Regions from separate parts of the Paucibacter sp. KCTC 42545 genome, predicted to be linked through region 2. Evidence: riboswitches for the same ligand, from Rfam matches in the RefSeq annotation. Region 2 holds a riboswitch; each other region holds the start of a gene.
The links. A riboswitch is a leader RNA that binds a small molecule or an ion and turns the genes downstream of it on or off. The one in region 2 is predicted to bind cyclic di-GMP.

Region 1 (7,944 bases), 900 kb from region 2:
AAGCGGAGGACCCGATTGACATTCCTCCTATTTTTACTTTCAAAGGACTTATATGCGAAACCTAGCAGGCTGCTGGAATACTGTTTTTATGCTGCCCGTGGCAAAAGTTCGACCTCATAGAACGGCCTACAAGCCATTTTTCTGAGCCTAGCAAGGGGTAGATGACCATCGGAAGTGTCAATTTTCCAGTTGTCGGGAGGTATTTCAGCAGCCTGCTAGGGATGGTGTTCAAAACCCGCACTTGTCCCGGTGGTGTCGAGGCGTGAAGGTTAGAAGAATTTCGGCATGAAGCAAGACGATCTTGGCCTGGAATTGAGCAAGAGGAAAACACGCAAGCGCGTGTTTCTCGACGAGATGGAACGCGTGGTGCCGTGGGGCGAATTGCTGGCTGTGATTACGCCCCACGCGCCGGTGGCGAAGACCGGAAGGCCGCCATTTGAGCTGCAGACGATGCTGAGGATTCACTTCATGCAGCAGTGGTTTGGCTTGAGCGACATGGCCATGGAAGAGGCGCTGTTCGATGTGGCGCTGTACCGGGAGTTCGCGGGCCTGGGCCGAATGAGCCGGATGCCTGATCGTGTCAGCATCCTGCGCTTTCGGCACCTGCTGGAGAAGCACGAGCTGAGCCAGAAAATGCTCGAGGAGGTGAATGCCACGCTGGCAGCCAAGGGGCTGATGCTCAAGGAAGGCACGGCGGTCGACGCCGCGCTGATTGCCGCGCCGAGTTCGACCAAGAACAAGGACGGCAAGCGCGACCCCGAGATGCATCAAACCAAGAAGGGCAACCAATGGCACTTTGGCATGAAGGCACACATCGGCGTCGATGCTGAATCCGGGCTGGTGCACACGGTCGTGGGCACGGCGGCCAACGTCAGCGATGTGACCCAAGCACACGCGCTGGTGCATGGCCAAGAGAGCGATGTCTTCGCCGATGCCGGCTACCAGGGCGCCGACAAGCGCGACGATGCCAAGGACATTCAGGCCTCCTGGCACGTGGCCATGCGGCCCGGCAAGCGGCGCGCGCTGGACAAGACGCGCGCCAGCCATCAGCTCATCGACCAACTGGAGAAGCTCAAGGCCAGCATTCGAGCCAAGGTCGAACACCCGTTCCGCGTGGTCAAGCGCCAGTTCGGCCATGTGAAGGTACGCTATCGCGGCCTGGCCAAGAACACGGCGCAACTGGTCACGCTGTTTGCGCTGAGCAATCTGTGGATGGCCAGGAAACGGATATTGCAGGCGGCGCAGGCATGAGTGCGTCTGCAACGCGCAAAACCACAGGACCCCGGCCTGAATTCGGTCGCCAAGGACCGCATGTTCTGTTGGCGCCGACCGAATATTGAGCCACCGGGGATGCGGACAAAAACTTGGACTGGTTAACACCCGCCAGACCCGCTTGTGGTTCCATGGCCGACCATCCAGGCGCAGACGGTCAAAGCACTTCCAGAATCCCCAGCGACCGTTGCGCTCGACGATGCCGTTGAGCGCATCAATGACCTCGGCATCCTTCTCCTGTGGCAACGGTGGCACCTTGTAGTACGCCGCCCGTGACAAGCCCGCGGCGTGGCAGGCTCGCGTGATCGACAAGCGGTGCTCGGTCACCATGACCTCGACCGCCTGCCGCTTCACGGACGGCGTCAGAATTTTTTTGACAGTACGTCCTTGATCGCGGCATTCTCCAATGCCAAGTCCGCGTACATGCGCTTGAGCCGCGCGTTCTCTGTCTCCAGCTCGCGCATGCGCGTCAGGTCCGACACCGTCGCGCCCGCGTACTTGCACTTCCACGCGTAATACGTCGGCGCGCTGATGGCGTGCTTACGGCACACCTCCGCCACAGGCATGCCTGCCTCGCCTTCTTTGAGGATCGCCACGATCTGGCTCTCCGTGAACTTGCTCTTCCTCATGGGCCTCTTCCTTTCGGGTTGGGCCGCATTCTCTGATTTCAGTTGTCTACTTGGTGGGGGAGCTTACGCGACCTCGCTAAGTTACCGTTCCTTGGATTGAGTGTCGCTTTATCACATGGCGACATATTCTGATACCCCCTCGATGTAGGGCCTACCAAGTTTTCAGTTCGAAAGTTAGATTGCTCGCCAGATCAGCATTTCATGAACAAAGTCATGGATTGCCAACAAAGTTGCATTGGCAGCTTTGGAATCAAGACAAGGCCGACGCCTCTTAGGGCAGGTCTTAATCGCAAACCCGGCGCGAGCCGGCGACGCAAAGCCTCCGGTGTTGGAGGGTTCCGTTTTAAACACGGGACCTTCGCAAGATAGCGGGGTTGCCGGTCTGAGTTCCTCAGGTCGTCATCAAGCTCAGCGTTAGTCGGCCCGCTTTCGAATCCTTTGAGGGTTCAGAGAGCATGGCTTTGACGCAAGCGTTGTTCAGGGAAGAGGTGATGGAGGCCAGCCAAGCTCAATGGCTCGGCAGCATTCGCATTGGCCGGCCACCCAGTTTTGCATGGGTCACCGGTATCTCGCTGAGCATGGCAGTGGCCTTGGTGAGCTACGCCATCTGGGGTGAAGTGACCCGCAAGGCCAAGCTGCCAGGGTTGCTGATGCCGACGGCCGGCATGTTGACTGTGAGTGCGCCGCAGGCTGGCGTCTTGACGGAGGTGCTGGTTCATGAGGGTGAACTGGTGCAAGCCGGGCAGGTGTTGATGCGCTTGAAGAGTGAGCGCAACACTCCCTTGGGCGATGCTGCCACCCTCAACGCCCAAGCCTTGGCCCAACGCCGTGCCAGCTTGGACACCGAACGCTTGTTGACGCAACAGCAGCAACGCCAGCGTCAAGACGCTTTGAATGACCGGCTGCGCAGTCTGGCCGCCGAGGAACGCCAAGCGCAAGGCGAGCTGGATGCAAACCGCCTGCGCGCTGACTTGGCCGCCAAGAGCTTGGCCCGTTACACCGAACTAGAGAAAGAAAGCTTTGTCTCCGCCGTGCAATTGCAGCAAAAGCAGGAAGAGTTGCTGGATGTACAACTGCGCGAGCGCAATGCCGAGCGAAGCCTAGCAGCCTTGCAAAGAGGCATTCAAGCCACTCGCGCCGAAATGCTCAACAACGAAACTGCCAGCCACACCAACCTGGCTCAGGTGGATCGCGGACTGGCCAGCCTCAGCCAAGAGACCACAGAAAACGACGCTCGGGGTGGACTGACGCTGATGGCCTCCCAGGCAGGCCGAGTCACTGCGCTCGACATTCACCCTGGTCAAGCTGTGCAAGCAGGTCAAACCTTGCTGAGCTTGGTGCCAGAAAGTAAAGGACACGCAAATTCAGAGTTGGAAGCCCAACTTTACGCCCCCAGCCGAACGGCAGGCTTTGTAAAGCCCGGTCAGTCCGTTTGGCTGCGTTACGCGGCGTACCCCTACCAAAAGTTCGGAATGGCAGAAGGTGCAGTGAAAAGCATCAGCCAGACGCCGATTGCCGCGCAGGATTTACCAGTTGGTCAGGGCCAGGCGCTCATGGCGGCGGCGCAGACAAATGAGCCGCTTTATCGAATCAGCGTGAAGTTAAAAAAGCAAGAAATCAAAACCTATGGCAGCACTCAGGTGCTCAAAGTCGGCATGGCCCTCGAAGCGGATGTGACCCAGGACAAAAGAGCAATCTGGGAATGGATATTAGAGCCGCTACTTACGTTGAAATGAAATCACCAAAGAATACCGCAACCAGAATCGGGAGTCCCGACCGACCTTTCGGGAAATCATTGGAGACCCTATGAGGAAGCTCACCACCGTAGAACTTGATTCAGTTTCTGGAACAGGAACAATCACACTTGAAAACGTCCAGCTAGTTCGCCCTATCGAGCCTACAGGCATAGCCCCCCTGGTGTTGGCAGAATTGCAAAATGAATTCAGAAACTATGACCTATATGAGACCAAAGTATACAGAAAATTAATTATGAGCGAAATTCCGGCATCATGGAATCTAGGTAATGCGCTAGGGCTGAATGGGAGTACCATAAACATCTCAAATTCAAGCATAAAATTATCCGCAGCCTATGATGCGCAAAGCAGACTCTCACATTCAACTACGTGGCAAGAAGTAGAACCCCAGGAACCCAAATCCCTTGATAAAACCTGAAATAGTTGCTCATTAACAACCATTTATATTTCCAGAATATCTGGAGGCGGAATTCCTGACTGCGTCTTCAGGAAAAGGAGAGCTATGAGAAGCGTATCGACACATGAACTAAGCTACGTTAGCGGAGCTGGTAATGGCCTTGACAATGGCACCGTTCTGCTGGTCAAGCCAGTCGAACCAGTTCAATTAGAAAGAGTGGTAATTGAAGGCGTCCGAAGTTTTTGCCCCCCAGGATTTACCTATGGAACAAACACGGATCATACGCTAGTGATGAACGACGTCCCCTCCGCGTGGGAAGTTGAAGGGTCGGGGGGGCTCAACGGTAAAGTTGTTGCTTTTGGAGATGCCAGCTTCAAACTAGCTGTTACATACGACTCAGCCAAACAAACAATGACAGTGTATTGTAAAGCGATTCGACCTGTGCCCCCGCGTGGCACCCAGATTCCTTGAGATGGTCTAAAGGTTGGGCGCCGACGCGCGCCCAATTTTTATAGCCAGGCATGGCCTTAAACAGCCACCAAGTTTCTTAACTGGTAACTAATTGCGATCATGAGACGTTGCATCTTTCTAGTCTTGATCTATTGTTTCTTGATTTCTTGCAATGCGCAAACAATTCAACAAAGCCAACAACTAATTACATACAAAATTAGTGATGGCGTGGGAATTTGGGAGCAGCCCGGCCACAAACTCGGAACTATCCTTTTTGTCCCCGGCAGCGATGGAATGGAGGCTAGTTTTTATTGCTTTAAAAACAATTTTTGTCAATTCAAAGAAGATCGACTTATTGATCCACTCATAGTAACTTTACTAGAGCAGGGTTGGCGCGTCGCAAGTTTCAGTTTTGGCGGGATTAAATCAATACAGAATTGTCTCGCAGAAAATTCACAACAGCTCGAAAAGTGGAAATATATTCAAGAAATTTGCCTACAGAAAAGTGACTTCGAAAAACAAACGCTTATTGACTTTGAATTCGACACGGCAGAGGCTATTCGGCTAATCGAGGAAAGATTTGCAGGCCCCCTTCTTTTGGTCGGCGACTCACTAGGCGGCTTCCTCGCATCAAAAATAATCAGTCAAAAAAGGGCAAAAATCGATGCGTTTATCGGAATAGCCTCACCGACAAAAAGCTTGCAAGATACGATTCTCTATCAAAAGAATTACCCTGCAATATTTCATGCGGTTAATGAACTGATAAGAAGCAACAAACAGGGTCGGATATTCAGTCGCATCGAAATTTACAACACAGCAAAAGCGGCCGATCCAGGAGAAGTCGATGAATTTGAAGCCCAAGTATTGAACGCAATTCAACCCGCTGGCGATAAATACACGAAAGAATTTTTTGATATCGTACAAGGCTGGTTCATCAGTCGAAGAATGGATAAAATGAAATCTACAATGACAGAGGATTGGCCGGAAAATTTAATATTTACAGGGACGGAATATCAAAAACGCAGATATCTACAGTGGAGCACAGACACAACGCCCATTTCTGACCGGTTGAGCACTTTTGAAGGCCCAGTATTTTTTGTGCATGGCAGCTTGGATTGGCTCGCAGAGCCTCCATCAAAGGACCTTTGCAACGAAATATTTCCTAGATCACGATATGCGCCGTGCGAGGTAAGAATTATTGAAAACAGTCTTCACGGGGGCAGAACATCTAACCTTGATGAGGCTTTGCGCTGGACACGGGAAATACTTGAGGTTGTCAATAAATCAGCGCAATGGATAAGCCACAAATAAGCGAGAACCGCGTGACCATTCATTAAATTATGGCTATAAAAGTAGTACTGCAAAGCACCTCGTCAGAATGCGCATTGGCAAGTCTTGCCATGATTAGCTACGCTCACGGGCTAAATCTAGATCTTGCTGAGTTGCGGCGTCGCTTTTCAGTCAGCATCAAAGGTGCCACACTTCAACAACTGATTGCCCATGCGGCAGTGCTAGGCTTTTCCTCGAGACCCATCCGTCTCGAACTAGATGAACTTCATGAGTTACAAACACCCTGCATTCTCCATTGGGATTTAAACCATTTCGTTGTACTCAAGAAGGTCACGCGATCTGGCAAAGCCGTCATAATTTTGGATCCTGCAGTAGGCGAGCGTCGCCTGAGTATGATTGAGGTTTCTCGCCACTTTACTGGCGTGGCTTTGGAGTTGAGCCCAAATGCAGAGTTCAAGTCCCAAGCCCCGGCGAAGCAAGTGTCATTGAGTGCGCTGACAGGAAAAGTTTCAGGCCTTAAACGATCGCTATTCCAAATCTTCGCGGTGACCGTGGTGCTGGAAATGTTTGTGATTGTTGCCCCGCTGTTTAATCAGATGGTAGTTGACGATGTACTAACGTCAGGGGACAGAAACATGCTCGGGGTGCTAGTCATTGGTTTTGGCCTGCTCTTGCTAGTGCAACCGGCGATTGGCTTAGCCCGTTCTTGGATGGTGATGGTTCTAGGCCAAACTCTCTCACTGCAATGGACTGGAAACGTGTTTTCTCACCTGGTGCGTCTGCCAGTCGACTTCTTTGAGAAACGCAACCTCGGCGATATCACGTCGCGATTTGGTTCAGTCGGGGCAATTCAACATACCCTGACCACAGCAGTGATTGAGGCAGTGCTGGACGGTCTAATGGCTTTGGCTGCCTTGGTAATGATGTTGATCTATGCACCAACCTTGTGCGCGTTGACAGTGACCGCTGTCGCAGCCTACGGCCTCCTGCGCTGGGCGGCCTACCGGCCCTTCCGTGACGCAGCCGCCGTGCGCCTGGTGGTCGCCGCCAAAGAGAACACCCATTTTCTGGAAACCCTGCGCGCCATCACCCCGCTCAAACTATTCGGACGGGAAGAAGAGCGCCGCGCCCGTTGGCAGAACCTGATCGTGGATGTGCAAAACCGCGATGTGCGCACGGCCAAGATGAGCATTGGCTTTTCGACGGCCAACACCTTCATCTTCGGGCTGGAGAACTTGCTGGTGCTGTGGCTGGGTGCCAAGCTCATCATGACGGGCCAGCAAGCCGGGACGGTGACGATGACCGTGGGCATGCTGTTCGCCTACCTCAGTTACAAAGGCCAGTTCACCGGCCGAGTATCTGCACTGATCAACTACGCCGTAGAACTCAAGATGCTGGGCCTGCATGCGGAGCGCCTGGCCGACATTGCCTTGGAGCCGCCCGAAAAGGACGACGCGCCTGCCAACGATTTGCCGCACTTGGTGCCCAGCATCGAACTCAAAGACGTCAGTTTCCGTTACGGCGAGGGTGAGCCCTGGATTCTGCGCAATGCCAACTTCCGCGTGGAAGCGGGTGAGAGCGTAGCCGTCACCGGCCCCTCCGGCGCAGGCAAGACGACCCTGCTCAAGATTGCGTTGGGCCTGCTCAAACCCAGCGAGGGCGAGGTCTTGTTCGGTGGCATGCCGGTCCGCCAATTGGGCCTGCAGAACTATCGCCGTCAGATCGGCACGGTGATGCAGGAAGATGCTTTGCTAACGGGCTCACTCAGCGACAACATCGCCTTCTTCGATGTGCAGCCCGATCAGGCCCGAATTCAGGCCTGCGCGGAATTGGCGCAACTTCATGCAGACATTTGCCGCATGCCCATGGGCTACCAGACCTTGGTGGGCGACTTGGGCTCGGGTCTGTCGGGAGGACAGAAACAGCGGCTCTTGCTGGCACGGGCCTTGTACAAGATGCCGCGCATCTTGGCTTTGGACGAAGCGACGAGTCATTTGGATTTGCAGAACGAGCGCGCAGTGACTGCGGCATTGAGCAGTTTGCCTCTGACTCGATTGATCATCGCCCACCGACCGGAAACGATTGCTGGCGCACAGCGGGTGGTGATCGTGCGTGACGCGCAAGTGATGGAACTTGCGAGAGCTGTACCCGC
Region 2 (7,944 bases):
GTGCCGCTCAAGCCGGTCTTGCTGTCCTTGGCCGTCACGGTCACGCTATAGCTGCCCAGCACCGGCTTGGCCCAACTCAATACGCCGCTGGCGCTGATGCTCATGCCGGCGGGGGCGCCGCTGAGGGTGTAGCTGACAGGATTGCTGGCTGTGGTGCTAACGGTGTAATTGAGCGCCACATTGGGCTGGCCGGCAATGCTGGCGCTGGCCACCTTGGGAGCGGCGGGCGTAGCGATGGTGACGGTATAAACCGCTTGGCCGCTGAGGCCGGTCTTGCTGTCTTTGGCGCTGACGGTGACCGCAAAAGTGCCTGCCACTGGCGTGGGCCAGCTGACGGTGCCGTTCGCCGCAATGCTCATGCCGGCGGGGGCGCCGCTCAGGCTGTAAGTCAACGGGTTGGCGGCTTGGGCCGAGACGGTGAAGCTCAAGGCCGTACCAACTTGGCCGCTGATGCTGGCGGCGGTGAGCACCGGTGCCGGGCTGGCCACCGTGGCGCCGGAAGCCAGGCTCAGCAAGCTTGTGGCATTGGGTGAGCCCAAGCCCGTGGGCGTGTCGTAGCCGGCTTTGGCGGCGCAGCTGGCGCAAGTGCCGTTAGCGCCTTTGTTGATGTCTGCAAAAGCGCTGGCGTAGTTGCCGGGCACGCTGGCAACTTGTTGGTAGAGCATGCCGTGGGCGGCGCCCAGCGGGGCCTTGCCGCTTTGCGCTCGCATCGCATTGGCCACGGCCACCAAGCCCGCCCATTGAGGCGTGGCAAGGCTGGTGCCGCCGGCACTGATCCAGTTGATGGTGCTGCCCGATTGCACGGCCACGTACTGGCCGGTGTTGGGGTCGGCATTGAAGGCCACGTCAGCCACATTGCGGCGCGCGACCACACCCATGCCGGGCACGCTGCTGACTTGATAGCTGGGCGTGGCGGTATAGGCGCTGATGCCGCCGCCGCTGCCCGACCAGGCCGACTCCGCCCGTGCACCAGTGCCGGTGTAAGTCAAGCTGCTGCCGCCCACCGCCAAGACATTGGGCGAGACGGCAGGCCAGGACACGCCGACCCCCGAATCACCGGTGGCCGCCAGATAAGTCATCTTGGCGGCGCTGAAGGCAGCGTCTACCGAGGCGGTGTAATTGCCCTCGTTGGCGCCAAAGCTCATCGACACCACGCCGGGGCCCATGGCATTGGCCAGCTTGACGGCACCGAGCAAGCTGTTCAGCGAGGCGTCGGCCGCTTCGATCAAGACGATGCGGGCCAGCGGTGCGGTGGCGTGTGCCCATTGCACGTCCAAGGCGATCTCGGTGGCCCAGCCGGCGTTGTAGGCAGGTACTGCGCTGGTCATTCCCCCGGCCGGGGTGCTGTAAACCTGTGAAAGCTCGCAAGCGCTCGTGCTGGCCGCCGCTAGCGGCAGGCTGGTGGTGGTCGGGATTGCCTTGCTGTTGCAGCCTCTCAGGCCGAATTTCTGATTGAAAGCGGCCAGTTCGGCTGCGACATAGGGGTTGTGCATGGCATTGACGATGTAGATCGTCTGGCCGGCACCCAGTTGGGCGGCTTGGCTTGCACTGAGGGTACTGCCCGCAGCGGGCATGGGCGGCAGGGCATAGGCTGCCCGGATCTGCGCGGGTGTGTAGGTGGACACGACCGAGGCGGCGGCCATGGGGGCCACACTGTCGCCGCCCGCGGCCATGGCACGGGCACGCTGGGCCGCGGCCAGGGTCTGCACCGTCAGGCCGCGGCTAGAGAGTTGGCTGAACTCGGCGGGAATGCTTTGCTGGCGCGCTTGGCTTTGGGCAGAAGTGGAGGGGTCTTGCGCGTCACGGTTATCCGGTGGGTTCAGCAGCAGTGGGGCGGCGTGAAAGCTCGGGCTGGCTTGCAAGGCGGCAGCGGCATCGGGCAGGGCCTCGGTCGGCAGGTCCAGGGTGGTGATGCCGGTGGCCAGGGGTGCCGCGCTGGCGCTGCTGGCTGGCGCCACCAGCTCTTGCTTGCTGTTGTCGCCACCGCCGCAGGCGCTGAGCAGCAGGCCAAGGCTAGAGCTGAGGAGCAAGGCGCTGCTAAGACGGGCGCGGGATCCAGGGTACTGCTGCATGGCCGAGGCACTCCAAAAAATCGGGGCGAGGGCCACGCCAAAGCAGACGAGCTGGCGCTCATCCGGCAACCCCGCTGCCGTGGCGCTTGCGCGCGGTAGGCCGGTGGCTTTGCGTCCCCGCTTTTCAACGGGTTTGCCCTCTGATTGACTTCGCTGCTCGCGCCACTTCCGCGGCACTGCAGTTGTGATGGACTCTAGCGGCTGCGGCGTTTTGTGCGTATGCCGCCCGGCTGGAAGTGCGGGCGGGCGTGAATTAGTCGGCAGCGGCACTGTGGCAAAAGGGCGCCAAAAATGCAAAAACCGCAGCCGAGGCTGCGGTTTTTAAATGGGGCTGAAGGTGGGCGCACCCGGTGGTGCGCGCAGGCTTCGGCTCAAGCCATTGTCAGCTTAGAAGCGGTAGCCAACGCCAACGCCGACCAGCAGGGGGTCAACCTTGAAGTCGCCAGCCTTGACGCCGTTGGAGTAGACCTTGGTGCCGATCTGGACCTTCTTGACGTCCACGTTCAGGTACCAGTTCTTGGCGATCTGCACGTCAGCGCCAACTTGAACCGACAGGCCGAAGCTATTGTTGTCGATCGAAGGATTCAGCTTGCCAGCGCCTTCCAGGCTGGCGTCGAACTTCACGTCAGAGAAGTTGGTGTAGTTCACGCCCAGGCCCACATAAGGACGGAAGGTGCCAGTGGGGATGAAGTGGTACTGCAGCGACAGGGTCGGGGGCAGGTGCTTCAGGGTGCCGATCTTGGCGCCGCCGGCCTTCAGGTCGTGGCCTTGCGGGTAGGTCAGGATCAGTTCGGCAGCGATATTGGGGGTGATGAAGTAGGTGATGTCAACTTCAGGGATGACCTTGTTGTTGACGCTCAGGCCCAGGCCGGTCGTGTCTTTGTTGGCCGAGTCGAGGTTGACGGCACGGGCACGAACCATCCAGTTGCCTTCTTGCTGGGCTTGGGCAGCGAAGGTGGTGCAGGCCAGGGCGATGACGGCGAGGGAAGTAGCGAGCTTGTTCATGTTTGCAAGGTTTCCTAGTGAAGGGTTTGAATCCCGATGACGCTATTGAAACGGCCTGCAAGGGGTTAACCCTTGATATTTCGCAAACTCAAAAACGCCCAAGCCTGCCTGACGGGGCCTGTTTGAGTTAGCTCAAGAAAGCCTCTTGGCAGCTGCAGCGTTTGCGCAACTGAGGGCCACAGCAGGGCGGAACAGGCGTATGGGGAGGAGCGCTGGCGCCCTCATTCCTGCAGCCAGGCGTGTTGTTGCAACCAGCGGCCCAGCTCGTTGTCATTGGCAAAGGCCAGCTTGGCGAAGAGATGGGCGCGGTGGCTCTCCACCGAGCGGGGGCTGCAGGGCGGATTGAGCAGCCGCGCAATTTCCTTGTTCGGTGTGCCCAGGGCCACATGCCGGGCCACTTCTCGTTCACGCGGGGTCAGCAGGGTCCAGCGGGCCAGGGCTTCGGCGCGCGCATGCGCGGCATCCAGGGCCTGCGGCAGCTTGGCCAGCAGCTCGGCGGTATTGGGCTTGACCACCCAATCGAAAGCGCCCTTCTTGACGGCTTCGATGGCCATGGAAATCTCACCATGCCCTGACAAAAACAAGACGACCAGTGGGCTGCGCAGGGCCAGCAGGCGGTCGAACACCTCCAGGCCGCTGATGCCCTGGCCCATGCGCAGGTCCAGGATCACGCAGCCCGGCTGCAGCGGATTCAGCGCCTCCAGAAAGGCCTCGCCCGAGGCAAAGGCCTGCACCGGCTGACCGCTGGCGAACAGCAGCATCATCAGGGAGCGGCGCACGGCTTCGTCGTCGTCCACCACGTAGAGGCAATGGCGGTGGCTGGCGGGATTCTTCATGAGGAGATGGGCAGGCTGAGGCTGAAACGGGCGCCGGGGGCGTCCGCGCGATTCGTGGCGCTGAGCGCGCCGCCATGGGCTTCGGCAATGCTGCGGCAGATCTTCAAGCCCAGGCCCAAGCCATCGGGCTTGGTGCTGAAAAAGGGGTCGAAGAGCTGGCCCAGCAGCTCGGGCGCAATACCGGGGCCGCGGTCCAGAACCTGCAGTGTCATGGTCTGCCCTTCGACGCTGGCGCTGACCTCGATCTGGCGCCGTTCGGGCGGCAGATCCTGGCAGGCCTGCAGGGCGTTCATCAGCAGATTGATCATCAACTGCTCCAGCAGCAAAGGGTCACCGCGCACGGCTGGTAAGGCGTTCGGCAGCTGCACCTGCAAGCTGGCCTTGCGCAGGCGCAGCTCGGGCTCCAGCAGGGATTGCACGCGGCCCAGCAGGGCAGGAATGTCCACCGGCTCATGCACGCCGCCGCGCTGGCGCACCAGGCCGCGCAGACGTTTGACGATCTCGGCCGCGCGCTGCGCCTGGGCCACGATCTCGCCCAGGCTTTCGATCAGCAAGCCCTGGCTGTTGGGTGAAGCCTGTTCGGCGAAAGCACGCGCCGCCAGGGCGAAGTTGGACAAGGCCATCAGCGGCTGGTTCAACTCATGCGCCAGGGTGGAGGCCATTTCGCCCAGGCCGGCCAGGCGGGCGCTGCGCTGCAGTTGAGCGTCTTGCAATCGCTGGCGCTCCTCCGCCTGCTTCTGCGCCGTGATGTCCACCACCGAACTCATCCAGCCGCTGTGCTGGCCGGCGGCGTCAATCAAGGGCGCTGTGTAGACCATGGTGTAGACCTCATGGCCGTCCCGGTGCCGCACGCGGGACTCAAAGCCGTGCAGCGCGGCCTGGCCGCTCAGCGCCGCCTCGCTGTCGCGCCAGTGTTTGTCCAGATCATCGGGGTGCCAATAGGGGTAGGGCGGCTTGGCGCCCAGCAGTTCCTCGGCGCTGTAGCCCACCATTTCGCACAGGGCGGGGTTGACGTAGATGATGCGGCCATCCGGCGCCCGCGCGCGCATGCCCACCAGCAGCGAATCCTCCATGGCCTTGCGGAAGGCATGCGCCTCTTGCAGCTCCCGGGTGCGCTCTTGCACCCGATGCTCCAGTTCCAGGCGTGCTTGCCTTTGCTCGGCAAAGCGGCGTTCACGCAAGCGCCAGTACAGCCCCGCCAGCAGGGTGATGCCACCGGCCAAGGCGGCCAAGGCCTGTGCTTGGCGGCGAGCCTGGCGCAGCTCGGCCAGATCGCTCATCACGGTCAGCGTCCAGCCCAGTTCGGGCAGGGCCTGGTCCAGCGCCAGGAGCTGGCGCGCTTTGCCGGCGATGCGGGTTTGGATGCGGTACTCGGCCCGGCCGGGCTCGCGGGCCTCGACCCAGGGCATGGGCGCATAGCTGTGCTGGGCGCCGTACTGGCCATGCTGGTCAAGCCAGGCCAGATCGGCCGGGCTGAGTGGCCGGCGGCTGCGGTAGTACCAGTCCTTCACCGAGCCCAGAAAAGCGATGCCGCGGGCGTCGTAGAGCAGCACTGGGTCTGGCGCCTTGGCCCAGGTGCGCTCCAGCGCATCTAGGCTGACCTTGGCCACCATCACGCCTTGCACCTGCCCCGTCTCAGGAGCAGCCACGGGCGCGGCGATGAAGAGACCCGGCACGCCGGTAGTCAGGCCCACGCCGTAAAACACGCTGCGCTGCCCGCGCATGGCCTCTTCGAAATAGGGCCGGCTGGCGTAGTTCTGGTTCACAAAGCTGTCGGCCGTCTGCCAGTTGCTGGCTGCCAGGGCCTTGCCCTCGGCATCCAGCAAATAGAGCGCTGCGGCGCCGCTGTGCGCTTGCACCTGCGCCACATAGCGGTTGGCTTGCAGGCGCGCGTGCGTGCTTTCTGGTTGACGCAACAGGGCCAGGATCAGCGGGTGCTGGGCGGCGGTGAAGGGCAGGTAGTCGAACTTCTCCGCTGCGCCGCGCAGGCCCAGGGCGTGGACTTCCACCGCACGTTGCAGGCTTTGCACCTTGATCTGCAGCTCTCGCCGTTCGGCCCAGACGCCGGTCGCCCAGGCAGCCGCCACCAAGGCCAGCGCGGCCAGCAGGAGCAAAAGGCTGCGACGCAGCACGGGAGGCAAGTGGGGTCGGGGCATGAGGTTCTGAGGCGACTGCCACATTGTCGGCGGCGCCCAGCCGAGCCGGCGCTGCGTAGAACTACGCAGGCGGGCGCAGTGGCTCGAACGGATGTGCGGACGGGTTCGGCTTGCGAGACTGCGCCTACCTTAAAACAACAGGAGACCGCGCATCATGGACAAGACCCTAAGCCCCAAACTCAGCGGCGCCAGCGCGCCCACTGCAGCCCCGGAGCGCATCGACGCCGGTCGGCTCAAAGCCATTTTGGTGGGCTCGGCCGGCAATCTGGTCGAGTGGTACGACTTCTACTGCTACGCGGCCTTCTCGCTCTACTTCGCCAACTCCTTTTTCCCCGCTCAAGATGCCACGGCGCAGATGATGTCCACCGCAGGCATTTTTGCGCTGGGCTTTTTCGTGCGCCCGCTGGGCGGCTTGCTGTTCGGCAGCATCGGCGACCGCCTGGGCCGCCGCCAGGCCTTGATGACCTCGGTGCTGCTGATGTGCCTGGGCTCGCTGATCATTGCCTGCGCGCCGACCTATGCGATGGTGGGCGCCTGGGCGCCGGCCTTGCTGCTGCTGGCCCGTTTGCTGCAGGGCCTGAGCCTGGGCGGTGAGTACGGCTCCAGCGCCACCTATCTGTCCGAGATGGCCAGTTCCAAGCACCGCGGCTTCTACGCCAGCTTTCAGTATGTGACCCTGATCGGCGGGCAGCTGACGGCCTTGCTGGTGCTCTTGCTGCTGCAACACGTTTTCCTGAGCCCAGAGGAGTTGAAGGCCTGGGGCTGGCGCATCCCCTTCTTCATCGGCGCCTTGCTGGCCCTGGTAGCCCTGGCCATGCGCCGCGAGATGCCCGAGACCGCCTCGTTTGAGAAGGCCAAGCGCCAACGCGGCACAGAGGCGCTGGGCGGCTTGCGTCAGCTGGCTCGCTATCCCAAAGAGGTGATGGTGGTGGTGGGCCTGACCATGGGCGGCACCTTGGCTTTTTACGTCTACACCACGTACATGCAGAAGTTCCTGCGCCTCTCGGTGGGCCTGACGGACGCGCAGACCACGGCGGTCTCGGCCGCCTCCCTGGTGTTCGCCATGTGCTTGCAGCCGCTGTACGGCGCCCTGTCGGACCGCATCGGCCGCCGGCCTTTGCTGCTGGGCTTCGCTGTGCTGGGCACCTTGTTCACCGTGCCCTTGCTGACGGCGATTCGCCATGCGCAAGGCCCTTGGGAAGCCTTCGGCCTGATCGCCTGCGCCTGGTTGATTCTGTCGGGCTACACCTCCATCAACGCGGTGGTGAAAGCCGAAATGTTCCCCGCCGCCATCCGCACCACCGGAGTGGGCGTGCCCTATGCGGTGGCGGTGTCGGTGTTTGGCGGCACGGCCGAATACATCGCCCTGTGGTTCAAACAGGCCGGCAATGAGAGCGGCTTCTACTGGTACGCCACCGCCGTCATCGCCTGCACCTTGCTGGTCTACCTGGGCATGCGGGACACGCAAAAGCATTCGCAGATTGATGCGGAAGAGCGGGGCTGACTACTTGCGCTTTGAGATGAAAAAAAGCCGCGCCTTGAAGGGCGCGGCCTTTTTCTTGCCTGTGCGGGCTGAGTTGCTCAGCCGAGTTTGAGCCGCTTGCACAACTCCAGCGTCAGGCCGGATTGGTTCAGGGTGTAGAAGTGGATGCCGGGCGCGCCGCCTTCGATCAGGCGCTCGCACACGCGGCTCATCACGTCCAGGCCGAATGCGCGGATGGAGGCGGCGTCGTCCATAAAGCCTTCCATCTTCAGTGCGATCCAGCGCGGGATTTCGATGCCGTCACGCGCTGCGAATTGGGCGATGCGAGCGTAGTTGTGGAAAGGCATGATGCCCGGCACGATGGGGGCGTCAACGCCCAGCTTGCGGGCTTC
Region 3 (7,944 bases), 1.7 Mb from region 2:
TAGAACTTCGGTCGGTGGCCGATATCGTTTGGAGCCCGTGGACGTCTCGGAGTTCCCAAAGCAGGAACATGCATTGACGCTCCTCGCGAGGCGTCATGCGTCCGCGCTCTATTGCATCACTCATTCTCTGGATGAGTTCGCAAAACCTGACCTGCTGCAGGCCAGAGAGAGGGGGGAGAGCTGAGCCATTGTTCATCGATGTGTGCAAGGTCCCATCAACGCTCTGCACCCGACGATGTGACCTGCAACCACTGCCGCAGATTCCAGTAATCGGCTGTCTACTTGACAGGGGAGCTTACGGTCAGCCGGATTGAGCTCAGCACGCAAGGCTCGCAGATTGCCGGCATCGTGCCGCACCAGGCAACGATTGAGCGCCGAACGCGAGACCTCGGCGTTGATGAATTCACGCGTGATGACGAGCAGATCATCCAGTGGCAGCAAGAGCATGCGGCGCAATGCAACAACGACAGCCTCTTCGCCGGCAGACAGGGTCGTGCAAAGCTTGTGGGGGCGGTGGCTCAGGTCGGCAGGCGCCTCACGGCCCTTCCATTTGCGAACTGTGGCCTTGGTGATGTTGTAGCGCCGAACCAGTTCGGCGATGGATTCTTGAGAAGCCCTGATCTCGGCACGAACCAGCGGCGTTGTGCGGGCTTGAGGGTGGATGCGGGTCAAAGGAAAGCCAGGTTGAAATTTGGATCGATCACGCCAAGCATGATGCTACGGGCTCGAAGCAGCGGCCAGCTTCGAGTGGGGACATGATCTCCTGGAATCCAACAGTTATGCAACGGTCTCAGATCATGGCGAGGCTGGCAAGGGCGCCTTCGCTGGAGTCTGATTGGAGGTGTAGCTTCATTTATGCAACTGTGCTCGAAGGCGGCGAATAATTGAGTAGGGACCTGTTACGGTTACAGTTTCACTATTTAAATATACATATACATCGCTCTCGTCCCACCTTAGAAAACTGGGCCCCTTTTGACAAAAAACCAGAGGCTCAACATCGCCGACATCAACATACCCAAGATATTTAACGTTTTCGAAAAATATATCCAAAGCGGCAGCGTCATCTCTATTAAATGAAAAAGTAGCTGGCAACGCGATCACAACAGAAACCAATGACCCAAGGCCGATCAGCATTACGAATACAACAGGAGATTCAATGTCAACCGAAATGTAGTCAAAAATTAGTTTTGAAAAAAAAATAGTTAGCGCCAAGCAAGCTGCCCAAGAAGTAAACTGCTTGAAAGATTGAAAAAGCAGAAGTCGTCGCCCAAGCGACAATCCCCAGGAAATATTTGAAATTGATCTCTTTGACATCAAACACTCCGGATTAAAATTCAACCGACGGCGCACGTGTGCGCCGTCAAGCTAATATATTACCTTACATAAACCTTGTAGACATAATACGAACCGGCGCCCACCATTCCTCCTATGATTGCACCGACTGGACCTGCGGCAGAGCCAAGAGTTGCGCCAAGGCGAGCCCCAGCCAGGTAGCTGCCAATTTGCGCTCCTCCGACAGTTACTCCTGCCGCAGTTACGGCGGACGCCAGATTCGCACCATTCACTTCATTCGTCTGCTCAAAAGTCAATACTTGCATACCAATTTCCAAGTTTCCAGGCAGATTCCGGGCGCCCGGTTCCCGCTTTAGGCACAGCGCCTAATATTACGAGTCCTATCGATTGTTTTGTTAAAAGCTAAATTCTTACCAATGCAGCCAACACCAGCTCCAACACCCACTCCCAAACCTTCCTGCGGTCCTGCATCACATCCGCATCCAACGCCATGCCAGCTTTCAGGGCTTGGGTATTGCCGCAGGTATTGATGGCCTGCTTCTTCAATTTCACGCTAATCCGATAGAGGGTTACCTGCGCCGCTGTGAGCAAAGCCTGTCCTTGACCTACCGGTTAATCTTGCGCGGCAATGGGCGTTTGGCTGATGCTTTGCACCTCGCCCTCAGCCATCCCGAACTTCTGATAGTGGTAGGCCGCATAGCGCAGCCAGACAACCTGGCCAGGTTTGACGAAACCCGCCGTTCGGCTCGGCGCATAAAGCTGAGCTTCCAACGCTGAGGCGCCTTGCTGCGCAATTTCTGGAATCAAGTTCGCGAGCGTCTGCCCGGCCTGCCTGGGGTGCGGTGAGCGTCAATCCGCCGCGAGCATCGTTTTCGGTGAATTCCTGGCTGAGGCTTGCCAGCCCACGATCAATTTGAGTCAGGCTGGTGCTGCTGCTGGTTTCGTTGTTGAGCAGTTCTGCTTTTGCCGCTTGAATGTCGCGCTGCAGGGCTGCCAAACTTCGCTCGGCGTTGCGTTCACGCAGTTGCACGTCCAGCAGTTCTTCCTGCTTCTGCTGCAGTTGCACGGCCGAGACAAAGCTGTCTTTCTCTAATTCGACGTAGCGGGTCAGACTCTTGGCCGCCAATCCGGCTCGCAAGCGATTGGTTTCCAACTCAGCCTTGGCTTGACGCTCTTCGGCGGCCAAGCTGCGCAGTCGATCATTGAGCGCTTGCTGCCGTTGACGTTGCTGCTGTTGCGTCAGCATCCGCTCGGTTTCTAGCGTTTGCCGGCGCTGAGCCAAGGCCTGGGCGTTGAGGATTGCCGCGTCACCCTGCGACGTTGTGCGATCGCTTCGCAGCCGTATCACTGGCTGACCCGCAGCGACCCAATCGCCTTCCTTGACCAGCAACTCAGTTACGACACCGACTTGTGGGGCGCTGACGGTCAGCATCCCGGCAGTGGGCATCAACAAGCCCGGTAGCTTGGCCTTGCGGGTGACTTCACCAAAGATGGCAAAGGTGACCAAGGCCAACGCCATGCTCAGCGAGATACCGGTGACCCATGCAAAACTGGGTGGCCGGCCAATGCGAATACTGCCGAGCCATTGAGCTTGGCTGGCCTGCATCACCTCTTGCCTGAACAACGCTTGCGTCAAAGCCATGCTCTCTGAACCCTCAAAGGATTCGAAGGCGGGCCGACTAACGCTGAGCTTGATGACGGCCTGAGGAACTCAGACCGGCAACCCCGCTATCTTGCGAAGGTCCCGTATTTAAAACGGAACCCTCCAACACCGGAGGCTTTGCGTCGCCGGCTCACGCCGGGTTTGCGATTCAGGCCCACCCTAAAAGGCATCGGCCTTGTTTTGATCCCAAAGCTGCCAATGCAACTTTGTTGGCAATCCATGACTTTGTTCATGAAGTGCTGATCCGGCGGCCAATCTAACTGTCGAGCTGAAAACTTGGTAGGCCCCACATCGAGGGGGTATCAGAATATGTCGCCATGTGGTATAGCAGCACTCAATCCAAGGAACGGTAACTCAGCGAGGTCGTAACTAGGCGGCGGCGACAGACTTGGGCCGGTCAGCAGCCCAGTTGCACAGCACTGATTGCCAAGTCGGGCCCATTCGCCAATGCAAGGAGCTTGAGAGTTGCAGTTGCGCCTCTTCAGTTTTGTTGCCACCCCGCTCGATGAGCCTCCGACGTCGCATCATGGCGGGCATCGTCCTCGGCATGGACATAGGTGTTTGTGGTCAAATGTTGGAGTGCCCAAGGTTGTCGCGCACGATCTTGAGGTCCACTTGATTGCTCAAGTTGGATCCTGCGGTATCCCGAACAGTCATTTCAGCGTGATGGCGGACAGTTTGGGCGCGCGCAAGCGCCTGGGTTGATGGTCGCTCAGCCTTGTCGAGCGCCAGAGTTGGAACATGAATCTCGTGGCCGTTAAGCATTCTCGTCGCATGCTGGGGGAACCATACGGGGCTTGAGCCAGGCGGGCAGCTTTTGAACGTCGATCATGACCACATCGTCTGCGACTTGCTCCAGATCCGCCAAGTAGGACAAGCCACTCTGGTGGTCCTCCAGTTCTAAGTCGATACCTGTCCAGCCAGGCTTGACCGAGTTCATGCGATCCTTGATGGCCGCCACGGGAACCCGACGATCCTCCGGAAGGACGTATTTCACCCGCGCGATAGAACTTCGGTCGGTGGCCGATATCGTTTGGAGCCCGTGGACGTCTCGGAGTTCCCAAAGCAGGAACATGCATTGACGCTCCTCGCGAGGCGTCATGCGTCCGCGCTCTATTGCATCACTCATTCTCTGGATGAGTTCGCAAAACCTGACCTGCTGCAGGCCAGAGAGAGGGGGGAGAGCTGAGCCATTGTTCATCGATGTGTGCAAGGTCCCATCAACGCTCTGCACCCGACGATGGATCAAGGCGTTCCGGATTTCCGCCGTAGCCTCGTACAGAGCTACCAATGCATCCCAGACGAGCTGTGAAATTTCCGTCATCTGGCCACCGAGATGAGTGCGAAGCGCCTTGATCTTTGCTGAAGCCTGAAACGGCACCTTTATCGTCGTAACCCTGCACAGGGCTAGCTCTACCGCCATGTCCAAAACCTTCCATGCTGCGATGAAAAACAGCGTCATGAGACGTCGACGCAGTAGGTTGGTCGCATGTGTGCAGCGGCCGTCGTGAAAATCGACTTCAAGGTGTATGCGAACACCATGCGCTGAGAATATGAAGGTCTCTGAAGACGCCACAAGCGACGCAACCGGCACCCCTTCGGCTAGAAGCTGCCGCTCTAGCTCAGTGCATTCGAGAAAATGAGATTTGGGCATAGCCAGTATTTTCTCGCTCCCCCTTCACCCCGAAGACTATGGCGCTGAGCAATTGCTGCCATTCTTTGGGCGACCATGATACGGCGCAGTTTAGTCAGTGCGCACGCCTCAGCGCCGCTGTAGGCCTGCCTGCAAACTCTGCATGCCCCGGGCCTGGGTGGACTGCCCCGGCTTCTGCGGAGGTCGGTTGGTGCGAGCCAGTCTGGCTTAGCCGGATTTGCGAGTTACCGATGGTAGTTCGCCTCGGCTTCAGTCGGCTGGACGGAGCCGGCCGCCGCCCCGGCGAACGCGGAAGCGTACCGCGCGTCGGCGCGTCAATGAGTTGATCACCCAGCAGATGCACCTAGCGCCCCCCCCCCGCCCACCTTGAAGGTCTTCCGAAATGCCGGCGGCTTGGCTGCTTCGACCCACAAGCGAAAGCTAAGCTTCATCGACGCGCTGTACGTCCACACCGAAGTTTTGGCGCGCCGCGTGGACTGGATGCCGTCGTCCTGAATCTGGCGGCGGACAGGTCTGCTGAAGCTCCGCTTAGTAAATCGATCAGCCCCCCGCATTCATGGGGGTTGGAGTCCGATTGCGCGCCCCGAAATCCAAACCTGCCGATGTTGGCGGGTCCTTTTGACGTTGACGTGCTTTCTTCGGTTGACCCAGTAGTAAGCCGCCCGCCCAAACAACAACGATCCGGGAATGAAGCTTGACGCCGACTAACGACCATGAATACGCCGTGCTGGGCGGAGTGAACCGTGCCAGCATCGGCCGCTACCTGGCCATCCTCTCCAGCTCGATCTCCGCCGGGCTGGTGTTCGTGCTGCTGCAGGCACAGAACTACGCCCAGACGATGGGCTTGGATGTCAATTTGCCGCCGATCGTCTTGTCGTTGGTCGGAGCCGGCGCGGTCTACACGGTGCTCTTCTGGCTCCTCAAGAACCACGCCTGGAAATGGCGGCCGCTGTCAGCGCTGCTCAAGGTACCCAACTTGGCCGGCACCTGGGACTGCAAGGGTGAAACCCTGGACCGTGACGGCAAGATCACCTACGCGTGGACGGCCGAGGTCACGATCATTCAGTGCTGGGACAAGCTGCGTGTGCGGCTAAAGACCTCGCAGTCGGGCTCGAACAGCATGGCAGCCGCGCTGACCCATGACAGCGTTGATGGCTGGCTGCTGCTCTACCAATACCGAAACGACCCAAGGATCGGCGAGCCCGAGCTGAACTCGCACGTCGGCACTTGCAGCGCGACGTTCTCTAAGGATCTCAAATCCGCCACCGCTGAGTACTTCAATGGTGTGGGGCGGGCAACGTTCGGCAAGATGACCTGGACCCGGAGGCAATGATGGCGCGCGATATCAATCAACGACTGCAGCAATTGCGCACGCGCCGCGACGGAACTGGCGGCACCGTCAATGAGGGGTTTACGCTGGACTCGCTCTTTGCCAAGTCTGCACTGCCCGTCGAATTGTGGGAGTCCCGCGGCAAGGCGGACCAGCCTCACACCCGTTACGCACTAGGCTCTATGCAAGCCGTCAGTGACACCTACACCAAGGTGAGCAAGGAAACGGCGTTTCGCGTCGCCAACCAGCTAAAGGACCGTCTAGCGAAGCGCGGCATCGTCGCGGAGTTCGAGCTGCAAGGCTCGGTTCCGCTCGACGTTCACATCAAGGGCGTCAGCGACGTCGACCTGCTGACGCTGGCCAGCGAACTGTTCTCGTACGACGTCAAGGGCTTCAAAGCGCTGCATGGCAAGTACTGCAATCCGGCAAAACGTACGGCGCTGGAGGTTCTGATCGAACTTCGTGGCCACGTCGAAACCGACTTGGCCGACGCCTTTTCCGCGGCCAAAGTGGACAAGACCGGTGCGAAGGCTGTCAAGATTTCTGGCGGCTCGCTGGCCCGCGACGTGGACGTTGTCCCCGCCGTCTGGTTCGATACCGCGCAATATCAGTTGACTGGCCTGGCCTCAGATCGAGGCACAAAAATTCTCGACAAGAAGGCCAGCAAGACCATCGAGAATCAGCCCTTCCGCCACATCGAGCTGATTGGCGCGCGCTGCGACAAGATCGGCGGAGGCCTGCGCAAGGCGATTCGCCTGTGCAAGAACATCAAAGCTGACTCTGACCGGAACATCACGCTTCCCAGCTTCGACATCGCTTCGACCATGTACCACGCAGACATGAAGGCCTTGCGCCTTGGATCCTTCTACGAACTCTCGATCCTTGCCGAGACGCAGCGGCATCTCGACTACCTCGCCTGCAATCACGGCGTGGCGAAGACCTTGTACGTGCCCGACGGCAGCCGATTGATCTTCGATACGAACGAGAAGCTGCGCAGCTTGAACGACCTGTCGCGCGACATGGACGAGTTGCTGGACGCCGTCTATGCGGAACACACTCCCGCCTATTTGGCGCAGTACCTCATGAGCGACAAGCGCCAAGCGATCAGCAAGCTGGCGGCTTGACCTCTAACTCCTGGGCTTCAGCCATCTTCGAGGCGGCGGCAGCCTGCGGTCAGCCCCGCTCCAGATCGAGTTCATCACGGGTTAGCGGCAGTGCCATCGGCGGGGGGCGCTGCGCTCGAATCGCGAGATAGAAGCTCCGAAGCGTCTTGCCCCAACAGATCAGGACTCACCTCAGTCGTCAGTCGCTAGACTTGCGTTGCGCCCGCCGAAGCAAACGCAACACCCAAACGTCCGAACACCTAGTCGTTCAAAAATTCAGCAAAAGCAAACGCAACGCTGAGCCGGTTTTGTGATTTGCAACGGATTTTGCGTGGATTTCGCAGCTTCTCCTGGGAAAGTAAACGCAACAGCGAACCCGAAGTACTTGGTTTCGATAAATTTTAAGCGTCGCCAACAACTAGGCTCAGCGGAATCGCTCAAGCTGCAGGTAGTACCACATCCCCAAAGCCAGCATCTTGCGCCCCAGCCAATCGCCCACCGGCGCGCGGACATGGTTGAAGCGCTGGAAGACGTCGAAGGTCTCGGTCTCGGCCATCACGGCGGCCGCCATCACCTCACCGACGATATGGGACGTGGCCAGGCCGTGGCCAGAATAGCCCTGCGCGAACAACACATTGGGGGCCAGTTTGCCGAGCTGCGGAATGCGATTGATCACGATGCCCATATTGCAGCTCCACTGGTAGTCGATCGCCACGCCGCGCAATTGCGGAAATGTGCGCTCGATGCAGGGGCGCAGCTCCGCGGCAAGGTCGCGCGAAGGTTCACCTGAATAGTTGGCGCCGCCACCGAAGAGCAAACGGCCATCCGCCGTCATGCGGTAGTAGTCGAGCACAAAGCGGCTGTCATAGACCGCCAGGTCATACGGATTGAGTTGGCTTGC
Region 4 (7,944 bases), 620 kb from region 2:
TGGGCGCCGCAAATCATCGCGATGGAAGCGAGGGCGCATTCGAAATGCTTCGGATTGGGTTGGAGTCCACATTCAGAAAATCACCCTAGCAATCCCAGCACAACCGACACGACTAGCAAACCAGATGTCGCCAAGGTTAACCAACGCACCAATTTGTATTTCGCTAGAATTCCAACAAGGGATAGAAGTGCAACCGCCATTGCAAGAAAGGCAGGCCTCATAAATTTTCTTCTTAATGTTAAAAAATATGAACAACTGGCTTCAGAGTGCAAGAAGCTTGTCAAAAATTACCGGGCTGCGCGCGTGTAATGATTCATGTCGGACTGTATTTGTAAATTATTTGGTATTCTTCATGAAGATAACCATATGGACTATTTAATTTCAATCGCAATTACTGGCGTAAAATCTCGCAAGTAAAATATGCTTTTAAAAGCATTCTTCAAATCCAAAAAATCAACAACCTCTATGATTTATATTGAACTCCATCGCGGAAGTTGGTGCCGCTTGCGATCTCTTTCATAGAACATCGCGACGACAGATCCCCACGCCACGGTGAAAAACAGTGCGACGACTAGCATTTCCAGCATCATTTGCAGGATAAACACACTTGAATTCTCGTGGCCCATCATATAAAGTCCAACCGCGGAAATTCCTAGTGGAAGCCCGGAAATTAACATATTGGAAAAAAATCCCAAAAAATGTGGAGGCGGCAGGCGGAAGCCAATTTTCCAATATAACTTATACATTGGTGGCGAATATGATGATTCGCTTATATTGTTTTTTTGCAAAATGACCAAGGAAGCCGATAGTCGCCTACGGAATTCTTCGTTACGCATGAGTGCCCAGTTTCGATTGGCTGAAATTTTGTAGATGTTTTTTGAGAGTTGTTTGTCTGCCTGATTATTTTTCAGGAACATCGCTGCGCCGCAAAATTTTTGGCGCAACAACGAGAGTCAAACTCATTAAATCCTAACTAAGTTCCACTTAGCTGAATCGTCACTCTGAAACAACTACTTGCATGTTTTGCTGGCGGCCACCACCGCAAGTGCCGCCACTCGAAGAGTAAGACGAGAGAGCATTTGCTCCGACTGCAGCAATTGCCAACACGCCACCAACTGCACCCCAGACTGGGGCAGTGCAGATTGCAATCGTGCCGCCGGCTACGGCTAGAACAGCTCCCGCAAATCCCCAGCCATTGTTTGCGCCGCCATTGACTGCTGCAACCTGATCAATAGAGAGTTCTTTCATTTAAGTTCCTTAATTCAATCGAAAAGACGGTCGATCGTTCCGTTCTGGAGCTTTGAAGTTCATTCGCTATGTGCGAACGAACGTCTGCCTCCAAGTTCTTTGAAAAAACTAGAAGTGGCAAAGATGGGCTCAAACACCCATTCCCAAACTGTCCGACGGTACTGCATTACGTCGGCATCCAGTGCCATGCCGGCCTTCAGCAACTGCGTGTTGCCATAGGTGGTGATCGCCTGCTTTTTCAACTTCACACTAACCCGGTAGAGGGGTTCATTGGCCTGCGCCGCAGTGAGTAATGCCTGCCCCTGACCGACCGGCAAATCCTGCGCAGCAATAGGCGTTTGGCTGATGGTTTGCACCTCGCCCTCAGCCATGCCGAACTTTTGATAGGGGTAGGCCGCATAGCGCAGCCAGACAACCTGGCCAGGTTTGACGAAACCCGCTGTTCGGCTCGGCGCGTAGAGTTGCGCCTCCAAGGTTGAGGCGCCTTGCTGCGCAGTTTCGGGAATCAAGTTCACGAGCGTCTGCCCGGCCTGCACCGGCTGCCCCGTCATGATGAGCTTGGCGCCCAGCCACAGCACAAGCAAGTTCTCCAGCCCGAAGATGAAGGTGTTGGCGGTGGTGAAGCCAATGCTCATCTTGGCCGTGCGCACATCGCGGTTTTGCACATCCACGATCAGGTTCTGCCAACGGGCACGGCGCTCTTCTTCCCGGCCGAACAACTTAAGCGGCGTGATGGCACGCAGGGTTTCCAGGAAATGGGTGTTCTCTTTGGCGGCCACCACCAAGCGCTCGGCCGCGGCATCGCGGAAGGGTCGGTAGGCCACCCAGCGCAGGAGGCCGTAGGCTGCGACGGCTGTGACGGTGACCGCGCAAAGCGTAGGCGCATAGATCAGCATCATCACCAGCGCGGCCACGGCCATCAGGCCATCCAGCACCGCCTCAATGGCGGCCGTGGTCAAAGTCTTTTGAATGGCACTGACGGCGCCGAAGCGCGAGGTGATGTCGCCCAAGTGCCGCTTCTCAAGAAAGTCCACCGGCAAGCGCACCAGATGGGCGAACACGTTGCCCATCCATTGCAAGGACAAGGTCTGGCCCAAGACCATCACCATCCAAGACCGAGCCAGGCCGACGGCAGTCTGCACCACCAACAGCAAGCCGAAGCCGATCACCAGCACTGACAACAGATCGCGGTCTCCTGAGGTCAGCACATCATCCACCACCATCTGGTTGAACAAGGGTGCAAGAACAGCAAACAACTCCAGCACCACGGCCACGGCAAAGATTTGCAGGAGCGAACGTTTAAGGCCCATGACCTTGCCAGTCAAGGCTCGCAATGACACCTTTGGCGCCGGGGCTTGGGATTTGAACTCCGCATTGGGGCTCAACTCCAAAGCCACGCCGGTGAAATGGCGAGATATCTCGCCCATCGACAAGCGTCGTTCGCCAACAGCCGGATCGAGGATCACTGCGGCCTTGCCGCCGTGAAGGACTTTCTTGAGAACGATGAAATGATTCAGATCCCAGTGGAGGATGCAGGGGACCTGCAATTCGCCAAGCTCATGCAACTCAAGGCGCAATGGGCGCGAAGAAAAACCAAGGGCTGCGGCATGCGCAATCAAGTGCTGAAGGGTTGCGCCTTTGAGGCTGACAGGGAAGCGCCGGCGCAGATCTGCCAATTCATGATGCAGGCCATGGGCACTGCAAACCATAGACAAACTAGCTAGCCCACATTCCGCAGACTCAGATTGGAGAACAATTCTCATTGTTGTCGACAAATATAACGCCACATTCTTTCAATCAAATGCGACCTCGTGACTACCATTGAAGCCAAAAACAATGCACCACTGATCAGGCATTTGGAACGCTCTGACTCCAACTCTTGAAGGCCATATATTCTTCATAATTAATCAACAACTCAACCTTTAAGTCATACTATGGTGATATTTTTTCAAATACAAATGAACAAAAGCCATCGCCATTACAACAAGAAAGAATACTGGGCGCACATTCTCTAGAACGGCCGAATCCAACAAAGGCGAGACAGTGAAATTTGACCCAAATAAAATATCAAAAGAAATATTCATGCAAATATGCAGAATCGAGCATGACAATACTGATTTAGTTATTAAAAATACAACCCCCAGCGCCACAGCCCCAGGAAAAACTATCATGAAATTATCCGTAGGGTGCCCCAACGTGAACAAAACCGCAACAACAACCAAGCCAATTACTTCGCTAGAAAACATTTCCCCCATCAAAGGCTGCAGTACGCCTCGATTCAGCAACTCCTCTTGAAAGGCTTTAATCAACAAACCAACAAAAGAGGCCCACCAATATTCTGAAACCGGATTGAATGGATTAATGAGATTCGGTGAAATTTCCGCAACATTTTTGCCACTACAGGCCACTGCAACAACAAGAATAGCACTCGAATATACAAAAGAAATTAACAACGTCTCAAGCCAAAAAGGTTTAAGCAAGTCCCCAATCGAGATACCCCTGTTGACTCTCGCGAGAACGACCGCCAAAATTGCAGCTTCAACCAGAAAGAAAATTGATAATAAAAAATTCTCAGTCAACCATTCACGCGAACCAACGAACCCAAAAAATAGATGCTTCAATAATGAACCAATAATTTGACAGGCGGCCGCCAAAACAATTAGCAGCAAGAAATTTTCAAAAAACGCTCTGGCTTTATTCATTTGATTTTTTAAAAGCCGGAATGCAATGCACTCCGGCCTTGTTCTAAAGCACTTCTAAAATTTACTTACGGGTTGTCACTGGAAAGCATTTGAAGAACCTTCTTGCCGCCGCAATAGAGGCCAGCGATCACTGCATTTGCCTGCGACCATCCGACAGAGTCAACCATGCACTGAGTAAATGGCGACACATACGGTGCTCGACCTTCTGGAGTACCAGCCCAACTATCTCCACCTGACGCCAAATTCAATTCTTCGTTTTGCAAAATACGCATATACACCCTTTTTTTTGAGGATTTATTTGCCAATTGAAATCCCTCAATTTCAACCAACAATCCAGCCACTTTGGCCAAATGCTTTTCGACATTTTCGTCAACTTCCAATGTCTCTCTCAAGAATTTTTAGCCAGCCCCAATAGCCAGCCACAAAACAACCAACGACTTTATGCCGGACCCCATTCAAAAGCCACAGCCTGCCTCAGCAGCGGTACCTTGATACTCAAAAACCCAAATATATCGAGGCAGAGATTGGGATTAAATTTATCGATCCCTAAGAAAAATTCAATTTAGTCTATTCGTTACTCAGAATCGACTGTCGCATACTTTTCCGGCACAGTACATCTGCCGCCAACCGCACCCTAGACTGGCCCGAGGAGATTGCAATCGTGACCCCAGTGGCCGCCAGAAAAACACATAAAAATTTTCAGCCGTCATTTACTCTGCATTAACTAAATCAGTAGAATTTTTTAATCAAAACTCCTTGATTCAATCAAAATATCTTCGGCTGTTTCGTTTTGGCGCTTTGAGAAAATCATTCGCTATGGCTGAACCTATTTCCACCTCCGAGATCTTTGAAAAGACTCGAAGCGGCAAATACGGGTTCGAACAACCATTCCCATATTGCCCGGCGGTCCTGCATGACATCAGCATCAAGCGCCATTCCCGCCTTCAACGCTTGCGTATTGCCATAGGTGGTGACGTCCTGCTTTTTTAACTTCACACTAATTCGGTATAGGGGTTCATTGGCCTGCGCAGCGGCGAGCAAGGCCTGTCCCTGCCCGACAGGTAAATCCTGAGCAGCAATAGGGGTCTGGCTGATGCTTTGCACTTCGCCCTCAGCCATGCCGAACTTCTGATAGGGGTAGGCCGCATAGCGCAGCCAGACAACCTGGCCGGGTTTGACGAAACCCGCTGTTCGGCTCGGCGCGTAGAGTTGCGCCTCCAAGGTTGAGGCGCCTTGCTGCGCACTTTCTGGTATCAAGTTCACAAGTGTCTGCCCAGCCTGCACCGGCTGACCCAGATGAATGGTGATGGCGCTCACCCGGCCTGCCTGGGGTGCGGTGAGCGTCAATCCGCCGCGAGCATCGTTTTCGGTGAATTCCTGGCTGAGGCTAGCCAGCCCACGATCAATTTGAGCCAGGCTGGTGCTGCTACTGGTTTCGTTGTTGAGCAGTTCTGCTTTTGCCGCTTGAATGTCGCGCTGCAGGGCTGCCAAGCTTCGCTCGGCGTTGCGCTCCCGCAGTTGCACGTCCAGCAGCTCTTCTTGCTTCTGCTGCAGTTGCACGGCCGAAACAAAGCTGTCTTTCTCTAATTCGACGTAGCGGGTCAGACTCTTGGCCGCCAAGCCAGCTCGCAAACGGTTGGTTTCCAACTCAGCCTGAGCCTGACGCTCTTCGGCGGCCAAGCTGCGCAGTCGATCATTGAGGGCTTGCTGTCGTTGACGTTGCTGCTGTTGCGTCAGCATCCGCTCGGTTTCTAGCGTTTGCCGGCGCTGAGCCAAGGCCTGGGCGTTGAGGATTGCTGCATCACCAAGCGATGTTGTGCGCTCGCTTCGCAACCGCATCACCGGCTGACCCGCTGCGACCAGATCGCCTTCCTTGACCAGCAACTCAGTCACAACCCCGACTTGTGGGGCGCTGACGGTCAGCATCCCGGCCGTCGGCATCAACAAGCCCGGCAGCTTGGCCTTGCGGGTAACTTCACCACAGATGGCAAAGGTAACCAAGGCCAACGCCATGCTCAGCGAGATACCGGTGACCCATGCAAAACTGGGTGGCCGGCCAATGCGAATACTGCCGAGCCATTGAGCTTGGCTGGCCTGCATCACTTCTTGCCTGAACAACGCTTGCGTCAAAGCCATGCTCTCTGAACCCTCAAAGGATTCGAAGGCGGGCCGACTAACGCTGAGCTTGATGACGACCTGAGGAACTCAGACCGGCAACCCCGCTATCTTGCGAAGGTCCCGTGTTTAAAACGGAACCCTCCAACACCGGAGGCTTTGCGTCGCCGGCTCGCGCCGGGTTTGCGATTCAGGCCCTCCCCATTTGGGTATGAGCCTTGTCCTGATCGCAAAGAAGCCGAAGCAACTTTGCTGGCACTCCATGACTTTGCTCATGAACTGCTGACCGTGTGACAAATCTAACGGCAAAATCACGAACTCGCACTCCCCCATCTTGCAGGGGTAGCAACCCACCGGACTCTGTGCTAGGACTATTTACGGTTCTGTCGCAATAACAGCCAGCTGGCGCGGGCACTTGCGGGGTCAAATGCATACTGGGGCCGATTGTTGAAGTAGCGATTCTTGGATTAGTTCAGGTGATGAGGCGCAGCAGTTTCCCGATCATGTTGCTGGTTCCTAGTTTTCGAATTCGATACCGTAGATGAATTGGTCGAGCCTGCAAGATCAAGCGGCTCTCAGCAGTGCGAACCTGGCTAGACTTCGGTCGCTTCCCTTGCTTTGGCCCGTCGTTCACTGAACTCCGTGTAGCGTTCGCTGCTGATGCCTCGCCCCTCAATCGGCCCAGGCCCATTGCGCCCCCAATTCTGTAGCCAGAGTGGCATGGCATTCAGCATCCGATAGTCGATGCGCAACGCTACCACTGCATGCAATGGCTGTTGACACTGCATACACAAACTTAGATCCTCCACCCCAGGTTTGCCTTTAGCGGGCTGGATCATGTCCTGCACTAATTCGATAGGCACTTGACAATGCGGGCATTGCTCCTCAAGTAAACATCGATGCCAAGGACAGAAGACTAGCTCTCGCATGCGAGCGTACATATGGATGCAAGGAACCCTCGCTGTCTGAAGGCAAAGCGGGCAGAAACGATACCTACCGCGTCGGTAGTAAGGGTTGGGCAGCGTATATCCGAACTCTTTCTTCTTCCTAGAAAAATCAAAATAGATGCGCCCTGCTTCAAGCCCTTGAACCTGGGGCGAGGTAGCCCTTACTTTTCGGAAAGCAAAGTAATAGAAGCTGTCGAAGTCTTGTCGGAATGAGAACCCCAAATAGGTCGCGAATTCCTTGGCCGTGCACCCTTGCATCGCTGCGGCACGGGTGAACCAGGAATTCGGCGCCTCGTGTGGCTGCGCAAAAGGGACGTTGGCGAGCGCCGCCAACCGAGCGTCGAAATGTCGAAGGATTGGAATGGTCCAGCGAAAAGGCATAGCAAGAATGGGTGTCGGTTCAACATGTTGTGGCCTCGAGAACGCACAAGAAACCTAGGTGAATAAATCGAGTTGATGGTGAAAGGCAGGGCGCCTGTTACGCCAGCGGGCAGGTAGACCCATGGCATTTCGAAGGTGCCCGGCGGCAGTCCGATCAAAGGGCGTCACGCCGCGAAGCTGCTGCTCAGCCAAACTGCTAGTGCATCGTTGGACCTCACTTCGAGAGCCCCACATGAACCCAGTTGGCTCGGCCATCCTACGAATCGCCGTCGCGAGCACCTCATGCATGGCCGCACTGGTCAGCCATGACTCAACACTATTGAGCACTCGGCCCCGCAGCGCTGGTTGCCCCCCTCCGAATGCCAACAGAACTCGATAAGCACCGTCGGCGCTCAGGCCTTGCAGCAGGCTCAAGCCACCAAGGTCCGTGGCGCAAATGCCGGCACCTGCGCCTACCGCATCAGCGCACATTGCGGACCATCGAACTACGGCCGAGTCTGCAGGCATCATCTCGGCTGCGATGTAGTGGCCACAACTGCAGATGTCCACGG

Region 1: another riboswitch for cyclic di-GMP. It lies ahead of AT984_RS23925 (biotin/lipoyl-binding protein); the one in region 2 lies ahead of AT984_RS00395 (S53 family peptidase).
Region 3: another riboswitch for cyclic di-GMP. It lies ahead of AT984_RS08020 (HlyD family efflux transporter periplasmic adaptor subunit); the one in region 2 lies ahead of AT984_RS00395 (S53 family peptidase).
Region 4: another riboswitch for cyclic di-GMP. It lies ahead of AT984_RS19770 (HlyD family secretion protein); the one in region 2 lies ahead of AT984_RS00395 (S53 family peptidase).

What each region holds. Positions count from the first base shown of each region.
Region 1 is NZ_CP013692.1:979,768-987,711, forward strand. It holds gene AT984_RS04290 (IS5 family transposase) at 286-1,251, shown strand; partial or broken gene AT984_RS23415 (transposase) at 1,378-1,901, opposite strand; cyclic di-GMP riboswitch class I at 2,180-2,283, shown strand; partial or broken gene AT984_RS23925 (biotin/lipoyl-binding protein) at 2,567-2,650, shown strand; gene AT984_RS04300 (HlyD family secretion protein) at 2,738-3,637, shown strand; gene AT984_RS22805 (hypothetical protein) at 3,708-4,073, shown strand; gene AT984_RS22810 (hypothetical protein) at 4,662-5,813, shown strand; gene AT984_RS04310 (peptidase domain-containing ABC transporter) at 5,843-7,944, shown strand, end outside.
Region 2 is NZ_CP013692.1:77,406-85,349, forward strand. It holds gene AT984_RS00395 (S53 family peptidase) at 1-2,072, opposite strand, end outside; cyclic di-GMP riboswitch class I at 2,134-2,220, opposite strand; gene AT984_RS00400 (OmpW/AlkL family protein) at 2,460-3,077, opposite strand; gene AT984_RS00405 (response regulator transcription factor) at 3,299-3,913, opposite strand; gene AT984_RS00410 (sensor histidine kinase) at 3,910-6,069, opposite strand; gene AT984_RS00415 (MFS transporter) at 6,224-7,573, shown strand; gene metF (methylenetetrahydrofolate reductase [NAD(P)H]) at 7,651-7,944, opposite strand, start outside.
Region 3 is NZ_CP013692.1:1,793,552-1,801,495, reverse strand. It holds gene AT984_RS08035 (hypothetical protein) at 1-70, opposite strand, end outside; partial or broken gene AT984_RS22900 (IS481 family transposase) at 316-672, opposite strand; gene AT984_RS22895 (hypothetical protein) at 850-1,314, opposite strand; gene AT984_RS08025 (hypothetical protein) at 1,696-1,845, opposite strand; gene AT984_RS08020 (HlyD family efflux transporter periplasmic adaptor subunit) at 1,955-2,800, opposite strand; cyclic di-GMP riboswitch class I at 3,009-3,112, opposite strand; gene AT984_RS23940 (hypothetical protein) at 3,524-3,721, opposite strand; gene AT984_RS08015 (hypothetical protein) at 3,714-4,418, opposite strand; gene AT984_RS08005 (Cap15 family CBASS effector) at 5,305-5,943, shown strand; gene AT984_RS08000 (hypothetical protein) at 5,943-7,064, shown strand; gene AT984_RS07995 (NAD(P)/FAD-dependent oxidoreductase) at 7,468-7,944, opposite strand, start outside.
Region 4 is NZ_CP013692.1:4,621,619-4,629,562, reverse strand. It holds gene AT984_RS23110 (DUF6404 family protein) at 471-947, opposite strand; gene AT984_RS23105 (hypothetical protein) at 997-1,248, opposite strand; gene AT984_RS19785 (ABC transporter transmembrane domain-containing protein) at 1,308-2,558, opposite strand; partial or broken gene AT984_RS24020 (cysteine peptidase family C39 domain-containing protein) at 2,679-2,957, opposite strand; gene AT984_RS19775 (CPBP family intramembrane glutamic endopeptidase) at 3,171-3,950, opposite strand; gene AT984_RS23100 (hypothetical protein) at 4,016-4,330, opposite strand; gene AT984_RS19770 (HlyD family secretion protein) at 4,758-6,086, opposite strand; cyclic di-GMP riboswitch class I at 6,160-6,263, opposite strand; gene AT984_RS19760 (TniQ family protein) at 6,659-7,393, opposite strand; gene AT984_RS24015 (TniQ family protein) at 7,448-7,944, opposite strand, start outside.